Regions from separate parts of the Caballeronia sp. LZ019 genome, predicted to be linked through region 2. Evidence: riboswitches for the same ligand, from Rfam matches in the RefSeq annotation. Region 2 holds a riboswitch; the other holds the start of a gene.
What was found. Region 2 has a riboswitch for manganese ahead of P9255_RS19875 (sodium:calcium antiporter). Riboswitches for the same ligand answer to the same signal wherever they lie in the genome.

Region 1 (9,267 bases), on a different contig from region 2:
GGGCCTGCGCATGATGCGCGCGGTGAAAGGCGCTGGCATCCCGGTTCATCGCGGGGCGAGCGCGTTCTCGATCGAAGGCGAAGGCCGCGCCGAACGCGTGCGTTTCATCGATGCGAGCGGCGCGCAGCAGGTCATCCACACGCCGCTCGTGCTGCTGCATCAGGGCGTGATTCCATCGACACAACTGCCCCGCTCGCTCGGCTGCGAGCACGAGTGGGATGCGCCGTCCGCGTGCTGGCGTCCGCGCACGGATGCGCGGGGCAGAAGCAGTGTCGAACATGTCTGGATTGCGGGCGATGGCGCGGGCATCGGCGGTGCGAAGGCCGCGATGCACGCTGGCACGCTCGCGGCGCTCGACATCGCGCGCGAACTCGGTGCACTCGATGCCCCGTCGCGCGATGCAAGGAGCCGCCCTGCCTTGCGCGCGATGAAGCGCCATCTCGCCGTGCGCCCGCTGCTCGATGCGCTGTACACGCCGCCCGCTGCGCTGCGCCGCCCCGCCGATGACGTGACCGTGTGCCGGTGCGAAGAGATCAGCGCGGGCGAGATTCGCCGTATCGCGGCGCTCGGCTGCCAGGGCCCGAATCAGATGAAGGCGTTCTCGCGCTGCGGCATGGGGCCGTGTCAGGGCCGATGGTGCGGCACGACGGTCGGCGAGTTGATCGCGCAAGTGCAGCAACGTCCGGTCGGCGATGTCGGCTATTACCGCATCCGCGCGCCGATCAAGCCCGTCACGGTCGACGAGATCGCCGATTCCATCGCCGTCAACGACGCCTTCACGCGCGGCGATTTTCCAAGCTGATTGCAAACACCGCCAACCACACCGAAACATACTTAGGAAGCCGAATGAATACCCCACGCGCAAAGACGATGATGACCGCCGCCGCCCTCGCCCTGATGGCGGCCAGCACGATGGCGACGGCGAAGGAATGGAGCACGATCCGCGTCGGCGTCGATCCGACCTATCCGCCGTTCGAATCCGTCACGAAGGACGGCGCGGTGCAGGGCTTCGATATCGACCTGGGCAATGCGCTGTGCGCGAAGCTGAAGGCGAAATGCGTGTGGGTGCAGAGCAGCTTCGACGGCCTCATTCCCGGACTGCAGGCGCGCAAGTTCGATGTGATCCTGTCGTCGATGGCCGCGAATGAAAAGCGCCGCCAGCAAATCGACTTCACCGAGCGGCTGTATCGCAATCAGACCCGTCTGATCGCGAAGGAAAGCGCGCATCTGCTGCCTGAGGCATCGAAGCTCGCGGGCAAGCGCGTCGCCGTCGAGCAAGGCACGGTGCAGGAGACGTACGCGCGTGAGAAATGGGCGGCGTCGGGCGTGGATGTGGTCGCGTATCCGAGCTACGACCAGGCGTATGCGGACCTGACCGCGGGCCGCGTCGATGCCGTGCTGATGGACGCCGTGCAAGGCAAGCTCGGCTTTCTCGCGACGCCGGCGGGCAAGGGCTTCGCGTTCGCGGGCGATGTCGTCTATGACCCGAAGATCATGGGCGACGGCGATGCCGCCGGGGTCCGCAAATCAGACCCCGATCTTCGCGACGCGCTGAATGGCGCGATGGCGGACATCCTGCGCGATGGAACGTATCGCAAGATCGAGGCGAAGTACTTCGACTTCGACATGTACGGCAAGTGACGCGCCGCCGCGTGCATCGATCGCTTCAGTGACACAGCTCCTCGAGACGCTTGCCGTTCGTTCGGGGTCCGAATATCCCGATGGAGAGCACGACCACGAGCATGCAGGCGGTGATGCCCGCGAACACGCCGACCACGCCAAAATCCCGCAACAGCGCCGCGATGATGAAGCCCGACATCATGGCGCCGATGCGGCTCGCCGAGTACACCAGCCCATTGGCGCGGCAACGGATGGCGGTCGGGAAAAGCTCGGCCTGATAGGCGTGATAGCACACCGAGATGGTCTGTCCCGCGAGACTGATGAGCACGCCCAGCGCGATCAGCATCGGCACCGAGCGGGCCTGACCGAACGCGATGCCGCTTGCGATCACCACCAGCGCGCCGTCAACGATCAGCCATCTTGCAGCACGAGCCTTATCGACGCGACCGGCTCGCGCTCGCCGTGCATCCCGATCATCCGCTCGCCAACGAGACACGCGTGAGCTTCGAGGACACGCTTCAGTACGAGCACGTCGGGCTGTTGCCGTCAACCGCCGTCCATACGATGCTCAGGCCATCCGCCGCAAGCGTCGGCAAGACGCTGTCGTATCGCGTGATCGTGTCCAGTTTCGATGCGGCGTTTCGTGTCGTCGCAGCGGGCCTCGGCATCAGCGTCGTGCCGGTGGAGGTCGCGGCGACGTATCGCTCCGTATTCGGCGTCGCGGTCATTCCGCTCGTCGATGCCTGGGCGGAACGGCGCTTCGTGGTCTGCTTCAAGGGCTTCGACCTGTTGCAGCCGGCGGCCCAGCGGATGGTCGAACATGTGACGCGCCGCGCCGGGCAAGCGGCCTGAGCGCAGCCTCGGCGCTCAACGGACGTAGCCGAGATGCTGCGCGAGAATCATGCTGCCGACGCCGATCAGCACCAGCCCGCCGACGATCTCCGCGCGCTTGCCGATGGTCGCGCCCACGACCCGGCCGATCATCACGCCGATGGTCACCATCAGCATCGTCGCAAAACCGATTGTCGCGGCCGTCGAGAAGATATCCACGTCGATGAAAGCGAGGCCCGCGCCGACGGCCATCGCATCGATGCTCGTTGCAAAGCCGGTCGCGGCCAGCACCCAGAACGAATGCGCGCTGGGCTTCTCGTCCGCGTGGCCGGCTTTGCCGCAGCCTTCGCGGATCATGCGCGCGCCCAGCAACAGCAGCAGCCCGAACGCGATCCAGTGATCCCACGCCGTGACGTACTGCGCCGCCGTCCTGCCGATGGCCCAGCCGACGAGCGGCGTGATCGCCTCGATGATGCCGAAGATGACGCCCGTTCTGAGCGCTTCGGTGACGCGTGGCTTGCGCAGGCTCGCGCCCTTGCCGACGGCGGCCGCGAAGGCGTCGGTGGACATGGCGAAGGCGAGGAAGATCGTGGAGGCGAGGTTCATCGAACGGGGCTCTGGTCGGGCGAAGATCGACGACGCAACGCGCCGCCCGACCTGAAGGCGCGTTCCGTCGATGGTCTTGCCAACCTTTGATGGCTGCTCATGCCACGATCCGAATGGATGGACCGAGTGTGTTGACATGAGCGCTTTCCGTGTGACGGAAAGCCGGCTACTCCCCAGCGAGAAGCGAAAGCTTAACACGGCATGATTGCTATGAGGCGCCACCAAATAGCTTGAAAAGGACGTTCGCAACGATGCGATCGCAACGCGATCCGCCGAATTCGAACACATCGCGCTCGGCGAGATCGAAGGCCTGCGCAAGCGATTCGCGCAACAGGCTGCGCGCCCGAAAATGCCGGCTGCGCACCGTCGCTTCGGGAATGTTCAGACACTGCGCGGTCTCCTCGACACTCATCTCCTCGATCGATCGCAGCACGAACACGACGCGGAACAGTTCCGGCAATTCATCGAGCTTGCGTTCGAGCAACGCGCGCACTTGCGCACGCGCCAGCGCCTCGTCGGGGGCATCGTCGCGCGTGCGTGCGGTATCGGCATGGTCGATGAAGTCGGGCGCATCCACGATAGGAATCACATTCTGACGACGCGACGAACGCCGCAATCGCGCGAAGCATTCGTTCAGGACGAGGCGCGAGAGCCACGTGAACAACTGCGCATCGCCGCGAAACTGGTTCATCGATCGATACGCGTGCAGATACGCATCCTGCAGCGCGTCTTCGGCTTCGGCATCGTTGCGCAAGGTCGCGCGCGCGAGCCGATATAGCCGGCGGTTATGCCGCCGCATCATCGTTTCGAACGCGGCGCGGTCGCCCGCCACGATGCGCCGCGCCATGGCGAGTTCGTCGTTGGTGCTGTCTGTCGCCGGAATCATCGTCGTCATTGCCGTACGTCGAGGACCGCGTGCATCGCGGGATGCAGCGCGCAGGAATACGCATAATGTCCCGCATCGCGCGCCACATAGCTCCACGAAGCGTTCGCCGCGATGTCGTGCGAATCGAACGCCTTCGCGTCGGCGGTCGCGGTATGCGGTAACAGGTCCTTGTTGATCCACACCACGCGATCGCCGCGCGCCACCGTCAATGCAGGCGGATCGAAACGCATGCCTTCGATCACGACGACATGCGTCGCCGCGATAGCATCGGCCGGCAGCACGAGCGCGCTCATCAGCAAGATCAGCAAGATCAGCAGGCGCATGTCACGCACCGTTCTTCGCGAGTTCCGCCTGCACGTGCCGCGCGTGTTGGAGATGGGCCACGAACGCCGGCCGCACCTTCACGAGCAGCGCCTTCAGTTCTGCGTTCTTCGCGTTCGGGATGAGCGTCTTGTCGAGCGCATCGAGCACGCTTTCATGATAGGCGACCTCGTGATCGATATACGCCTTGTCGAAACTCGCCCCCGACACGCCCTTCAGTCTGGCGATGTTCATGTCGCCGCCCTGTTTGAGGCTCTGGCTCGTCGCGTTGTCTTCCGGCGTCACGCCGAGCTTTTTCACCAGGTCGGTCGCGGCCTTGTTGACAGCGGTGTGATCCGTGACCATCTGATGCGCGAATGCCTTCACGTCCTTCGATTTCGTTCTGTCGCCCGCGAGCTTGCCCGCGTCGATATCGACCTGATTGCCGGTCACGACGATCGCCGCGATCTGCGGATCGGTCGGCGCCGCTCCTTGCGCATGGCACGCGATGCTCGTCCACGCGAGCGCCGCCGCGAGCGCGAAATGAATGCTTTTCATATGACCTCTCCTCGGATGAAGTGGCAGACACGGCATTGGATGTCACGTAAAAGCCGCGCGTTCCCGCATTGCCCGCCCGGATGAATCACGGTTACACTCGGACGCACACGAACCGGGCCTCGATCAAAGCGCATGCTCAACGATCTCTGGTACAAGAACGCGGTCATCTACTGCCTGTCCGTCGGCGCGTTCATGGATGCGAACGGCGACGGCGTCGGCGATTTTCAGGGCTTGCTGCGCCGGCTCGACTATCTTCAGGGCCTCGGCATCACCACCATCTGGCTGATGCCCTTCCAGCCATCGCCCGGCCGCGACAACGGCTACGACATCTCCGACTACTACAACGTCGACCCGCGCTACGGCACGCTCGGCGACTTCGCGGAATTCACTCACGCGTGCCGTCAGCGCGGCCTGCGCGTGCTGATCGACCTCGTCGTGAATCACACGTCGGATCAGCATCCGTGGTTCAGGGAAGCGCGGCGCGACGAGCACTCCAGGTATCGCGACTGGTATGTATGGTCGAAGAAGCGGCCGGTCGGCGCGGACGACGGCGTGGTCTTTCCCGGCGTGCAGAAGTCCACCTGGACCTACGACAAGCAAGCGGCCATGTGGTACTTCCACCGCTTCTACGACTTCCAGCCCGACCTGAACACCGCGAATCCGCACGTGCAGGCCGAACTGCTGAAGATCATGGGCTTCTGGCTTCAGCTCGGCGTCTCGGGGTTCCGCATGGACGCGGTGCCGTTCGTCATCGCCACCAAGGGTGCGCAAGTGAAGAAGCCCGCGCAGCAGTACGACATGCTGCGCATGTTCCGCGAGTTCCTGCAGTGGCGCGAAGGCGACGCGACCATTCTCGCGGAAGCCAACGTGCTGCCTCACACCGACATGCAGTACTTCGGCGATGCCGGCGAGCGGCTGCAGATGATGTTCAACTTTCAGGTCAATCAGAATACGTTCTACGCGCTCGCGAGCGCCGATACCGCGCCGCTGCGCAAAGCGCTCGAAGCGACCAGGTCGCGTGCATCGACTGCGCAATGGGGCGTCTTTCTGCGCAACCACGACGAACTCGATCTCGGCCGCTTGTCGCCGAAAGAGCGCGAGACGGTATTCGCCGCGTTCGGCCCCGACCCGTCGATGCAGCTTTACGAACGCGGCATCCGCCGCCGTCTTGCGCCGATGCTCGATGGCGACCGTCACCGTCTGGAGCTTGCATACAGCCTGATGTTCACGCTGCCGGGAACGCCGGTTGTGCGTTACGGCGATGAAATCGGCATGGGCGACAATCTGCGCCTGCCGGAACGTGAAAGCCTGCGAACGCCGATGCAGTGGTCGACCGAGCCGCACGCCGGCTTCACGAAGCATGGGCGCCCGGTCAGCCCGGTGATTTCAGGCGGACCGTATGGTTATGAGCGCGTGAATGTCGCGAGCCAGCGAAGGGACCCGGATTCGCTCCTGAACTGGATGGAGCGCATGATCCGCATGCGCAAGGAAGTACCCGAAATCAGCTGGGGCGACTTCGCGATTCTCCGCACGTCGCGTGACGACGTGCTCGCGCTGCGCTACGACTGGCGCAACAACTCGGTAGTGTGCCTGCACAACTTCGGCGCGGCCGCGTGCACGGTCAAGTTCCGCGTCGGCCCGGCGGCGGCGGAAAGCGGCAGGCTCGTCAACCTGCTCTCCGACGATCACAGTGAAGGCAACGCCAACGGCCAGCACAGTGTCGTGCTGGAACCGTTCGGTTATCGCTGGTATCGCGTGGGCGGGCTCGACTATCTGTTGAAGCGAAGCGAGGTCTGACGTTGCGTCAGCCCTTGACCAGTCCCCCGTCAACGACGAGGTTCTGACCCGTCACCGCACGCGCCCACGGCGAGAGGAAGAACAGCACGGCGTCGGCGAATTCGGCCGGGGTGGTGACGCGGCGCAGCGGCGTGAACCCGGCGACCATGTCGAAGACGGCCTCCGGCGTCGCGCTGCTCGCATCGGTCGTGCGCAACAGGCCGCCCGACACCATGTTCACGGTGATGCCGTCCGGACCCAGATCGTTCGATGCGGTTCTCGTCAACGCCAGCAACGCCGCTTTCGCCGCCGTGTAATCGTGATACGGGACGACCGGGTTCTGGAAGAGATTCGTGCCCACGTTCACAATGCGGCCGAAGCCGGCGGCGCGCATATCGGGCAATGCGGCCTGAATGGTATTGAGCGCACCCTTGAGCGCCCCGTCGATCTGCTGCTGAAAGCGCGTCCATGCGATGTCGCCGATTTTCGGACGCGCATCGCCATCGAAGCTGAAATCGGCGAGTGCGTTGTTCACGACGGCATGCACCGGCCGGCCGGTTTGTGCGCGCGCCTCGTCGAAGAGGCGCGCAACGGAAGACGCATCCGTGACGTCCGCCTGCACGGCCACGACGCGCGGACCGAGCCGCTCCGCCAGCGCCACGGCCTCGTTCTGGCTGCGGCGATAATTCACGACGACGCCCGCGCCTTCGCGTGCGAGCGCTTCGACGATTGCCGCACCCAGGCCGCGCGCGCCACCGGTCACGAGTACGTTCTGTTCAGACAGCAGCATCGACACCTCGACATGGTTCGTATTGGTCGATGCATTATGCCGGATGACCTTGCGGCCCGAAGGCGCATCGCCTTCTTCAAACCGCCGGTACCGGATTCGCCGCGATGAAGTTCCTGAACGTCGCGTACGCCGGATTCTTCGTCACGCCATCGGCCTGAATCAGCCCGTAATTCGGATCGATGACCGCGTACATCATCACGCATTCCAGGTTGTACTTGTCCTTGATCGCGTAATACGACGCCATCGTTTCCTGCACATAGGCCGATTGCGCCGCCGGCGAATCCGCCGAGCCGGACCAGCCCCATTCCGTCAGCCAGATCGGCACGTTGAACGAGTCCTTCAGCACTTGCAGCACGTTGATGCATGCGTTGTTGCGACCCGCGCACTCGATCTTGCCCGAGCTGTGATACCAGTGATACGTCGTGTAGTCCCACTGCAGCGATGCCGCGCCCGACACGCCCGTTGCCGTGCCGTTTGGCGAAATGCCGTTCCACAGCATTTGCAGCGCGCGATACGCCATCGGAATGCCGACGTTCACGCCGCACTTGATGGTCGGATCGACCGCCTTGACGCCCGCGATCATGCCGCGAATCACGCCACGGAACGCCGGCCACTGCGACGGGCTCCAGTCCGATGTCTGACTGCCGTCGCCACCGACCTGCAAGCCGATGGTATCCAGTTCGTTACCGCATTCGATATGCGTGACGAGGCCCTTCAGCGGCTGCGTGCAGCGCACGGCGAGGTCATAGCCGAGCGAATAGGCAGCGGCTTCCGTGCCGGTCGGGTTCCAGCCCGCCGAACGCGGATTGAGCACGGGCATGATGCCGACACCGCTGCCCGCGAAGCAGCCGCGCAGCGCCATGGCAAGCGTCGTCGACATGCCGGCGTCGGCCGTGTCGCAACGATACATCGTCACGCCGAGGTCCTTGAGGATGGCGAGTTGCTGCTCGGCGGTCATCGTGTAGTAGATGCCCGAGCCCCAGGCCATGTGACCGTTGATGCCGTAGAACAGCGACGTGTTCGACGGCTTGACCACGTTGCGCGGATCGGTCGTGCCGATGTTTTTCCACGGCGAGCCGTTCTGATACCAGACGCCGCTGGAATTCTGCGCGTAGATGATGCCGTTGAAGTACAGGATCAGCGCCTGCGCGACGCTCGAACCGGTTGACACGCCCACGCCGTTTTTCATCACCCGGCCGCCCACCAGCGTCCACACCGTGCCCGTGCTATCGGTGATGGATGCGGCCGGCGGAATCGTGGCACCGGAAAGCGACACCGTGCTCGCCTTCGCCACGCCGTTGACGACGCTGCCCGAGCCATCGGATGCGGAATCGAAACCGCCACCACAGGCAGACAAGGCCGCACCGCCAGCGCCGGCCATCAATAAGGACAAAAACTTGCGGCGCGTGACGGGCGCATCCGTCAATGAATCAGGTAATGCTTGCCGACCGTGTTTTTCTGCGTTTTTCATGACAGGTAAGGAGGACCGTTAAGTTCAATGATCTGAACTATATTGATTTCCTTTTTACCTGTCGTCGTTACACTTTTTTACGTCTGAAAATAAGTTGAAAACTTTCGCACGACATACTCGCGCGAAAAATTTGCTCACATATCGCCCCTAACGGGAAACGTTTGCGGATACAAACGTTGTAACTAGTAATTAATACTTGAGTGATATTAAGGGCTTCACTCAAGTTTGCGTTCGGGCCGATCGCGGGACCGGCGCGGCACTCGCACATCGGAAACAAATACCAAGTCATTTTTTCCGAATGGCACAGTCCCGCTCGGACGCGCGATTTCACATGTGATCGGCCTCGATCACCGCATCCGCGAACGCCTTCGGCGCTTCCTGCGGCAGGTTGTGCCCGATGCCTCCCGACACATTGCGATGCCTGTACTT
Region 2 (9,267 bases):
GGCGAACGCGCGGCGCGGCATTTCGCGACGCACGGCCTGACCGATGAAGCATCGCTCGAAGCGCTCAAGAAGCGCGACAGCTATTACCCGACGCTCGTGCCTTCCGTGCCGCGTGAGTTTCGCCGTATCCGCGATGGCGATCGCTTGCGCATCGGCGAGCGAGAATGGGAAGTGGTGACGGGCTATGGCCATTCGCCCGAACATAGCGCGTTGTATTGCGCATCGGACACGCTGCTGATTTCCGGCGACATGGTGTTGCCGCGCATCTCGACGAACGTGTCGGTGTTCGCGATCGAGCCGGAAGGCAATCCGCTTGCGCTGTATCTGGAATCGCTCGGCCGCTATGAAGCCATGCCCGCCGATGTCCTCGCGCTTCCGTCGCACGGCAAGCCGTTTCGCGGCGTGCAGACGCGCATCGGGCAACTGAGGGAGCATCATCGCGCGCGGCTGGCGGAAGTGCGGGAGGCGTGCGCCACGAAGCCCTGCAGCGCCGCCGATATCGTGCCCATCATGTTCAAGCGCCAGCTCGATATTCACCAGATGACGTTCGCGCTCGGGGAGGCGCTCGCGCATTTGAATCTGCTCTGGCTCGAGGGCGCGTTGAAGCGTCGGACCGGCGCGGATGGGGTGATGCGGTTCGCGCCGGCGTGACGTCTCCGTTTACTGCACCGAAACCGCCCCGAAATTCTGCCGCCCGAACGGACTCACGTTATACCCGCTGACATTCGCGCGTGTCAGCGCCGCGGCCGTCGGATACACGAGCGGAATCCACAGCGCCTGATCGTGGATGATCTTCTGCGCGTCGACATACGATTTCGTGCGCTTCGCGACATCGGGCGTCGCCTTGCCATCCGCGATCAGCTTGTCGAGCTGCGCATCGCAGAAGCGCGCGAAGTTGATGCCGGACTTCACCGCATTGCAACTGAATAGCGGCGAAAGATAGTTATCCGGATCGCCGTTGTCGCCGGCCCAGCCCATGAACAGCATGTCGTGCTGGCCCTGCTTCGCTTCCTTGATCAGCTCGCCCCATTCGATCACCTTCACCTGCGCCTTCACGCCGATCTTCGCCAGATCGGCCTGAAGCAACTCCGCGCCTGCCTTCGGATTCGGATTCAGTACGCTGCCATTCGGACGCACCCAGATCGTCGTCTCAAAGCCGTTCGGCAGGCCCGCATCGGCAAGCAGCTTCTTCGCGCGATCCGTCGAATAGGGATAAGCCTGCACGCTCTTGTCGTAGCTCCACGTATTCGGCGGATACGGATTCACCGCCGGCGATGCGGTGTTGTCGAACACGGTCTTCATGTACGTCGTGCGATCGAACGCCATGTTCAGCGCCTGGCGCACCTTCGGATTGTCGAGCGGCTTCTTCTGCGTGTTCAGCGCGACGAAGGCCGTCATGAACGCCGGCGTCTCGCTCACCTCGAGCGACTTGTCCCTCTTCGCATCGAGCACGTCCTGCGGCTTCGGCGACAGCGCAATCTGACATTCGCCCGCCTTGATCTTCTGCGCGCGCACCGAGGCATCGGGCGTGATCGCATAGATCAGGCGATCGACCTTCGGCTTCGGTCCCCAGTACGACGGGTTCACGTCGTAGCGGATGACCGCATCCTTCGTGTAGCTCCTGAGCACGAACGGGCCCGTGCCGATGGGCTTGCTGTTGATGTCGAGCTGCCTGTTCTCCTTCAGCAACCGGTCCGCGTACTCGGCCGAATAGATCGATGCGAAGCCCATCGTGAGGATCGGCACGAAGGTCGCGTTCGGCTCGTTCAGTTGGAATTTCACCGTCTGGTCGTCGACCTTCGTTACAGCCTTGATGAGCTTCACGAGGCCCATCGACTGCGCATGTGGAAAGCCGCTTGCGCCCGCCACCTTGTGCCACGGATTGCTGTCCGACAGCATGCGCTCGAACGTGAAAACGACGTCATCCGCGTTGAGCGGGCGCGTGGGCTTGAAGTAGTCGGTGGTCTGGAATTGCACGTTCGGGCGCAGATGGAACGTGTACGTGAGCCCATCGCTCGATACGTCCCACTTCTGCGCAAGCGATGGCGCGACCTTCTTCGCGGCCTCGTCGTACGAGACGAGCGTATTGAAGACGACGTCCGCCGATGCGTTCGTCGTCACGAGGGAATTGAACTGGACGACATCGAAGCCATCCGGACTCGATTCCGTGCATACGGTGAGCGGCTTCGACATCGCGAGGATCGGCGCGGCCACGAGGGCGGCTGCGAGCGCGGCGGTGGCGCGGACTTTGGAGCGGTTGAGGCGCATGGATTCTCCCGTGACTCTCGGTCACACATCGGTTTTCTTGTTGCTCGGGATCTACCGGGCACGGCGACGCGTGCAAGCGCCGCGCCCGCGCGACAGCTTATCCAACGGCGCGAGCCGTCACAACGAAGCATTGCGCATACCGTTATGCCTCGCGCGGGCGCGCGGCTTGCCGAACCGTGCGCGTCACGCTACACTGGCCCCCGTCTTTGGGGAGTAGCCTTCCTTCGTCTTGCGAAGGAGAACGCGTCAACATCCTCGGCTTTCTCTGCCGTGGCGCGTTCGACCGGTCCGGTTTGGCGAGACCATTGATGCGCTATGTCGTTCCTGGTCGGACGGGCGTGGCGCATCATGGTTCGCTGACGTCCGGCCGTGGAATCATCGTCGTGTCCCCACAATCACAATATTCATTGTTCACCCGCGCTGGCATTCGCACTGGCGCCGCGTCCGCTTTCCATCGTTCGATGCGGGGTGCCGCATGACGATGCTCTTCCTCGAACTCGCATTCATGCTCGCGATCATCCTGATCGCATCCGAACTCTTCACCAACGCGCTCGAACATCTGGGCGAACGGCTCGGCATCTCGGAAGGCGTCACCGGTTCGCTGTTCGCGGCGGTCGGCACGGCATTGCCGGAGACCACCGTGCCGATCATCGCGCTCCTGGGCGGCACCGCGAGCCGCGCGGTCAACGAAGAAATCGGCGTCGGCGCGATTCTCGGCGCACCGCTGATGCTCGCGACACTCTCCACCTGCCTGATGACGCTCGCCATCGTGAAGTCGCGCGGCTTGCGCGGCGTCATCACGCCCGAGCGCAGCGGCTTCACGCGTGACCTCAACTTCTTCCTCGTGGCGTTTTTGATCGCGGCAGGCGCGATGTTCGTGCCGCATCATGCGTGGCAAGTGCGCGCGCTGTTCGCGGGCGGGCTCGTCGTGCTGTACATCATCTATGTCGTCGCGACGTTCCGCGCTTCCGCGAATCTCGTCGAAAGCGGGCACGGCACGGAAGCACCCGAAACGCTCTTTATCTCGCGTCTCGGCCTGAAGACCAGCCTCGGGTCCATCATGCTGCAGTTCCTCGCCGGCATCGTGCTGCTCGTCGGCGGGGCGAAGGGCTTCATTCACGGGGTCGAAGGCGTGTCGCAGGCGCTCGGGGTATCGGCGCTGCTGCTGTCGCTCATCATCATTCCGATCGCTACGGAGCTGCCCGAGAAGGTGAACAGCATCCTGTGGGCGCGGCGCGGCAAGGACACGCTCGCGTTCGGCAACATCACCGGCGCGATGGTGTTTCAGGGGACGCTCTTGCCCGCTATCGGCATCATGCTGACGCCGTGGGAGCCGCGAATCGAAGTGCTGACCGGCGTGCTGATCACGCTTGCGGCGGCGGCGTGGCTGCGTTTTCATGCACGCGGCAATGGCGTCGCGCTCTGGGCGCTGCTGGGCAATGGCGTGCTGTACGCCGCCTATCTGACGCTGACCCTCGGCCGCTAGGCGCGCACTGAGCCCGCAAAAGAAAATGCCCGCGCGAGGCGGGCATCGATGTTCAGGCGGCGCGTCGGACATCGACGCGTTGTTCTTGTTGTTGTTTGTTTATCGGCCCCGATCCGGAAAACTTTAGAGGCGCGCGGCCTGTTGATAGCGGCTCGCCGCGTCGATGCGAGCGGTGGCTTCACGAAAGCCCTCGCCGAGCGACATGCGCGCCGCTTCCGCCGTCTGCATCAGCGAGGCATCGAGCGCCTGAATGTCGCGAGCCGCCTGCAGCGTCGCGGAATCGCGGTCGTTCTGCAACTGCATGATGACCGGCGAGCGCAGTTCGGCCACGCGCGCGGCTTCGATCCAGTCGCCAGCGGCGGCCGCCGCGGCCATCGCGCGGGTCAGCGTCACTGCGTTCGTCAGCAATTCGTGTTGGCTCACATCCGTCTCCGTGCGTCGCGGGTTACTTGTTCGTCGCCAGCGCGCCCGCGCTGTTCGTGCCGCCGAAGAGCTGCGTCAGATACGCGGTGTTGTTCTGCATCGTCGCCATCAGCGTGTTGAGCGCCGTGAATTGCGCGTTGTATTGCGAGGTCAGGCTGTCGGCGTAGGTCTGCAGCTTGGCCGTCTGATCGGTCAGGCTCTTGAGGTCGGCGTTGAGCGCCGTCGTGCGCGTGTCGATGACGCCGCCCGTCTGCAGGAACGTCGTGATCTTCGAGCTGAGCTGCTTGCCGATGCCGTTCGTCTGGCTGAACAACTGCTGCACGCGCGTCGGGCTGTTCGAGAGCGCGGTCGAGAGCTTGGAGTCGTCGATCGACAGCGTGCCGTCGTCCTGAAGGTCGATGCCGATCGAAGCCAGGTTCGTGGTCGTCGACGTCGATCCGGAGCCGGACGTCACACCGCTCGTGACGATGTTCGCGAGCGTGCTTCTGATCGTCTGCAGCATCGAATCGCCGAGCAGTGCGCCGCCTTGCGAGCCGGCGGCTTTCGTCGAGTCGAAAGTGGACAGCGCCGCAGCCTGGCTCACGAAGGAGTTGTAGGAATCGACGAACGCCTTGATCGTGCTCTTTTCCGTGGTCGTGTCGGACGCCACGGTCAGCGTTTGCGTGCTGCCCGCCGCAGCCGACGCGAGATTGAGCGTCACGCCGCCGATGGCCGTCGTGAGTGTGTTCGTCGAGCTCGTGACCGCGGTGCCGTCAACCGTCAGCGACGCATCCTGCGCCTTCGACGTTTCCGTGAAATTGCTGCTGCCCGCGCTGTACGAAAGCGATGAATCGACGCCCGCGCCCGCAGTCACCGAGATCGTGTTCGCCGCGCCCGTGGTCTTCGAGGCGAGCACGAGGTGCTGGCCGTCCGTGCCGGTCACGATGGTCGCGCTGATGCCGGGGTTGTCGTTCGCCGAGTTGATCGACGATGCGATGCTCGCGAGCGTGTTGGTGCCGTCGAGCGTGACGTTCATCGAACTGGATCCGAGACTCAGCGTGAGCGTGCCGGCGCCGAAGGTGTCGGTGGCCGCGTGCGCCGTCGATGAAATCTTCTGCGCGCTCGCCACGTTGTTGACCTTGATCTCATACGAACCGGCGACCGCGCTCGTGCCGGCGGTGGCGGTCAGTCCGCTGCCGCTGGCCGTCGCCGTGTACGCTGCGAGCCCCGTGCCGTCGGACAGGCTGGAAAGGGACGATTGCAGCGAGGAGAGCGCGGACTTGATCTGCGACACGGCGGACAACAGCGTGTTGTCGCTCGCCGTCTTCTTCGCGATCTGCGTGGCCTGGCCCGTCGTCTTGGCGGTGACGATCGAGGAGACGAGCGTGGAGACGTCGAGCGAGGAATTGGTCGCGCCGCTGATGATGGACTGCGCGGCAGCGGCCAGCGTGGCGCTGATGTCGGTCGAACTCGTGGTCGAGGTGGTGGTGGTCATCGGATGCTCCGGACGGACTGCCTATATGTTGCGAGCTTTCGTGAGCGGCGCGGGGTACGTCTTTGCGCGCCGCTAACGAAAGCTGGGAGGCAAGCCTCCCAGTCGCGCACTGAACCCCGCCAGAACGCAGCGGGGTGAGTGAAGGTGCTTTAGCCGAGGAGCTTCAGCACTTGCTGCGGCATCGAGTTCGCTTGCGCCAGAACCGAGATACCGGCTTGCTGCAGCACTTGCGCCTTCGACAGGTTCGCGGTTTCTTGTGCGAAGTCTGCGTCGGTGATCGCCGATTGTGCCGAGCTCAGGTTGGTCGACTGCGATTGCAGGCTGGAGACAGCCGACGTGAAGCGGTTCTGCTCAGCGCCGAGCGTCGATTGCAGCGTGTTGACCGTGTCGAGCGCGGTGTCGACATAGCCGATCACGTTTTGCGCGCCGCTTGCCGTCGAGATGTCCACGCTCACCGAACCGAACAGGCCGGTCGAGCCCATCGAAACGCTGCCGAAGTCGACGCTCAGCGTCTGGTTCGCCACTGCGCCGATCTGGAACGACACCGACGAAACCGAACCCGACAGCATGGCCTGGCCGTTGAACGTGGTCTGGTTCGCGACGCGATCCAGTTCGCCGAGACGCTGGCTCACTTCCGTCTGGAGGTAGCCGCGCTGCGTGTCGGACAGCGAGCCGTCAGCAGCCTGAACGGCGAGCTGGCGGATACGTTGCAGGTTGTCCGTCGTGGAGCTGAGGCCGCCCGATGCCGTCTGGATCATCGAGATTGCGTTGTTTGCGTTCGACACGCCCTGGTTCAGCGCGTTGACGTACGACGTCATGTTCGTCGAAATCGCGAGACCTGCTGCATCGTCAGCCGCGCTGTTGATGCGCTTGCCCGACGAAAGGCGGTTGATTGCCGACGACAGGGCGCTTTGCGAACCAGCCAGGTTCTTTTGCGTAGCTTGCGACAGCGTGTTGGTATTGATGTTCAACATGGCTTGTTTTCCCTCTTTAAAGTATGGCGTCTTTAACGCCTACATCAGTTACGGCGTCGCGCTGTTTTGGAACTTACGCTGACCGCCTTACCTTAGGTTATCGGGCTGCCCGAAAAAAACTTTAGGGCTTATGCACCGGGTCTTTTCGATCGGCCGGGAAGGCTTGCGCGACAAGGCTTTTGGCCTTCTTGCGACGGCTTTCCCGACTGCGGTCGACGAATAAAAACTACGAAGCGTGAGCCATTTGCGTGGCGGCGGCTTTAGCAAGCGGACGGAAAATCAGCCGTACCACTTGCTGAGATTGTTCCTTTGCCGCCGGCAGATAAATAAGTCCGTTCGGTGAAACCTGATAAATGCCCGGTTCACGTTCTTCCATGCCGTCGAGAATGATCTCGGTGCCGGCTTCCAAAGCGCGCTGGCGATCGAATTCGGAACTCGAATCCAGATACTCGGCGGAGAATGTCGTCGCCGATTCGAGCTGCATCCAGCTCAGCTCGCGGCCGATCATCAACGCGGTGTCGAATTGCGAACGCGGCAGGACGACCGAATAGAAGCCGTCGTAAGTCGCGCGCGCCGAGACGCTCTGCGTCGCGCTTTCGTTGCCGCGCACGAACAGCGCGGGGACATCGATGCGCCGGTACGAGGTATCGTCAACCGTGAAGTCGAGGCGGTGACGGCGAATCGACATCAGGAAGATCGCCTGGTCGATGCCCGCGTAACGCATCTCCGACGGATACCCGGTCCGGAAGCCCTTGCCGATGCTGCGCATATAGAACGGGCCGCGCTGGCGCAGGCCCTTGATGCCCGCGTCGACGTTGGCTACATCGAACGCGATATCGGTGCCGACGTTCAGCTCGAAGAGCGATCTCGCGCTGCGCTCGATTTCCTCGTGCTCGGGCAGATAGACGAGCCGCGCCAGTTCGATAGCCGCGACCACGCGCAGCCGTTCGGGCGTGAGCGCCGGCAAATGAATGGCGGGCGTCGCCTCGACATCGCGAATGAACTGCAGACACGCTTGCTGGATCGCGTGCGTCGTTTCGAGCTGCATGCTGCCTTTCTTGACGTCGGCGAGAATCGGCGTGCCGTCCTGTTCGTAGGCGATCACGCTGCCGCAACTGATCGCGCACATCTGCTCGAAATCGCCAATATGCGCGATAAGCGTTTCAACGACGTTCTCCTCGGTCCAGCTTGCATCGATCAGCGCACGGCGGTCGAGATGGGATCCCGGCGAATCGAGCGAGGCGAAGTATCGGCCGATGACATCCACGTCGTAATGGCGCTTGAAGACATCGCGGATGGCGTGCTGAATCGTCCCGTAATAGCCGAGGTCCGCGAGCACCAGCGTGTCACCGCGTTCCAGGCCGACGGTGCGCTGCAGGTGGCGGAAAAGCCGTGCGCGCAGCGCGTTGGACTGGCTCACGATGGTCTTTTGCGTCGCGCGCTCGGCAAGCAGCCTGCGGAACTCGTGCGCCGGGTCCTTCGCCTTCATTGCGCGTGCGAGCACTTTCTTCTTGAGCTCGGGCGGCATCAGCATCTGATCGCAGATGACATAGAGCGGATGCGATGCCGCGTGCTTGCCTGCGTAGCGCTGGATGCTCTCGCCGCTATCGAACGAGACGGCCACGGCGGTGAAGCGGCTCAGATAGACCGGATCGCTCATGGCTTCGTTCGACATGACCTCGCACGCAAGCCGCAGCAAATGGCCGTCGCGCATGAGGAATGCGAACTTGTGCGGCTTGCCGGTCGCGTTCAGCGTGCGGCGCTCGTCGAGGATGAAGCGCGCGAAGCTGTAGACGATCGGGCCCAGCGCCCAGTAGCCGACGCGCTCGTTCGGGTCCTGCCTGCGCGTGAGTTGCTGCGCCTTCAGGCCGTGATAGAGGCTCGGGGCCGCCTGCGTCGAGCGGATGGCCGGAAACAGCAGGCGCGCTGCGATGAGGCGCTGACGCTCGGCCTTCGACGTATCTTCGTCGCGTTGTAAGAGATGCACGCAGCCGATGCCGAGCGACATCGGCGCGGCATAGTCGGCGACCGGGTTGTCGCCCGTATGCAGGATGTCCGCGGCGCTCACGCCCAGCTTCGCCATGATCTTCGGCCACAGCCCGTTCGACTTGCCGAAGCCGAATTCGGAAGAGCAGAAGACGTGGTCGAGCAGCGTTTCGAGTTCAGGCGCGGTCGCGAACAGGATGCGGCGCAGTTGCGCCTCGCTATAGTAAGTATCGCTGACGATCGCGACGGCAAGACCGCGCGCCTTCGCTTCGCGCATCAGCGCGAGCACCGGCTCGAAAGCGAAGCCGATTTCGATCTCCTTCTGAACTTCGCGCTCGGCCAGTTCGCGAACGGTGGACTCGTCCGCGTGCGGCGCGCACACCGCATAGATTTCTTCGAGCGATGCTTCGAACGTGCCGTTCCTGAACGAGCGGTTCGTGCGCGCAGTGGCTTCGGCCTGCGTGCGCACACGAGCGCCGATGCGATGCGCGACGAACAGCGGGTCTTCGGCGAGCGCGTAGTACACATCGATCGGCTCGGCCACGCCGCGCCAGAAGATGGTGTCGAAACAGTCGAAAGTGGCGACCTTGCGGCCGTCGAGTTTGGCGGACCAGGCCGCCATCAGGTCTGCGGCCGGTATGTTGCGGTCGGTCATG

Region 1: linked by a shared signal. The riboswitch ahead of mntP (manganese efflux pump MntP) and the one ahead of P9255_RS19875 (sodium:calcium antiporter) in region 2 are both predicted to bind manganese.

Annotation. Positions count from the first base shown of each region.
Region 1 is NZ_JARTVZ010000001.1:196,871-206,137, reverse strand. Features, by position in the region: gene P9255_RS00880 (NAD(P)/FAD-dependent oxidoreductase) at 1-802, shown strand, start outside; gene P9255_RS00875 (ABC transporter substrate-binding protein) at 847-1,641, shown strand; partial or broken gene P9255_RS00870 (MFS transporter) at 1,667-2,041, opposite strand; partial or broken gene P9255_RS00865 (LysR substrate-binding domain-containing protein) at 2,041-2,472, shown strand; gene mntP (manganese efflux pump MntP) at 2,488-3,057, opposite strand; yybP-ykoY riboswitch at 3,068-3,244, opposite strand; gene P9255_RS00855 (RNA polymerase sigma factor) at 3,266-3,952, opposite strand; gene P9255_RS00850 (cupredoxin family copper-binding protein) at 3,949-4,266, opposite strand; gene P9255_RS00845 (DUF4142 domain-containing protein) at 4,268-4,801, opposite strand; gene P9255_RS00840 (alpha-amylase family protein) at 4,934-6,598, shown strand; gene P9255_RS00835 (3-oxoacyl-ACP reductase) at 6,606-7,367, opposite strand; gene P9255_RS00830 (glycosyl hydrolase) at 7,444-8,724, opposite strand; gene P9255_RS00825 (alpha/beta hydrolase) at 9,166-9,267, opposite strand, start outside.
Region 2 is NZ_JARTVZ010000005.1:1,370,156-1,379,422, forward strand. Features, by position in the region: gene P9255_RS19865 (MBL fold metallo-hydrolase) at 1-651, shown strand, start outside; gene P9255_RS19870 (ABC transporter substrate-binding protein) at 661-2,268, opposite strand; yybP-ykoY riboswitch at 2,465-2,637, shown strand; gene P9255_RS19875 (sodium:calcium antiporter) at 2,744-3,754, shown strand; gene P9255_RS19880 (flagellar protein FliT) at 3,878-4,177, opposite strand; gene fliD (flagellar filament capping protein FliD) at 4,200-5,651, opposite strand; gene P9255_RS19890 (flagellin domain-containing protein) at 5,801-6,625, opposite strand; gene P9255_RS19895 (HAD family hydrolase) at 6,852-9,266, opposite strand.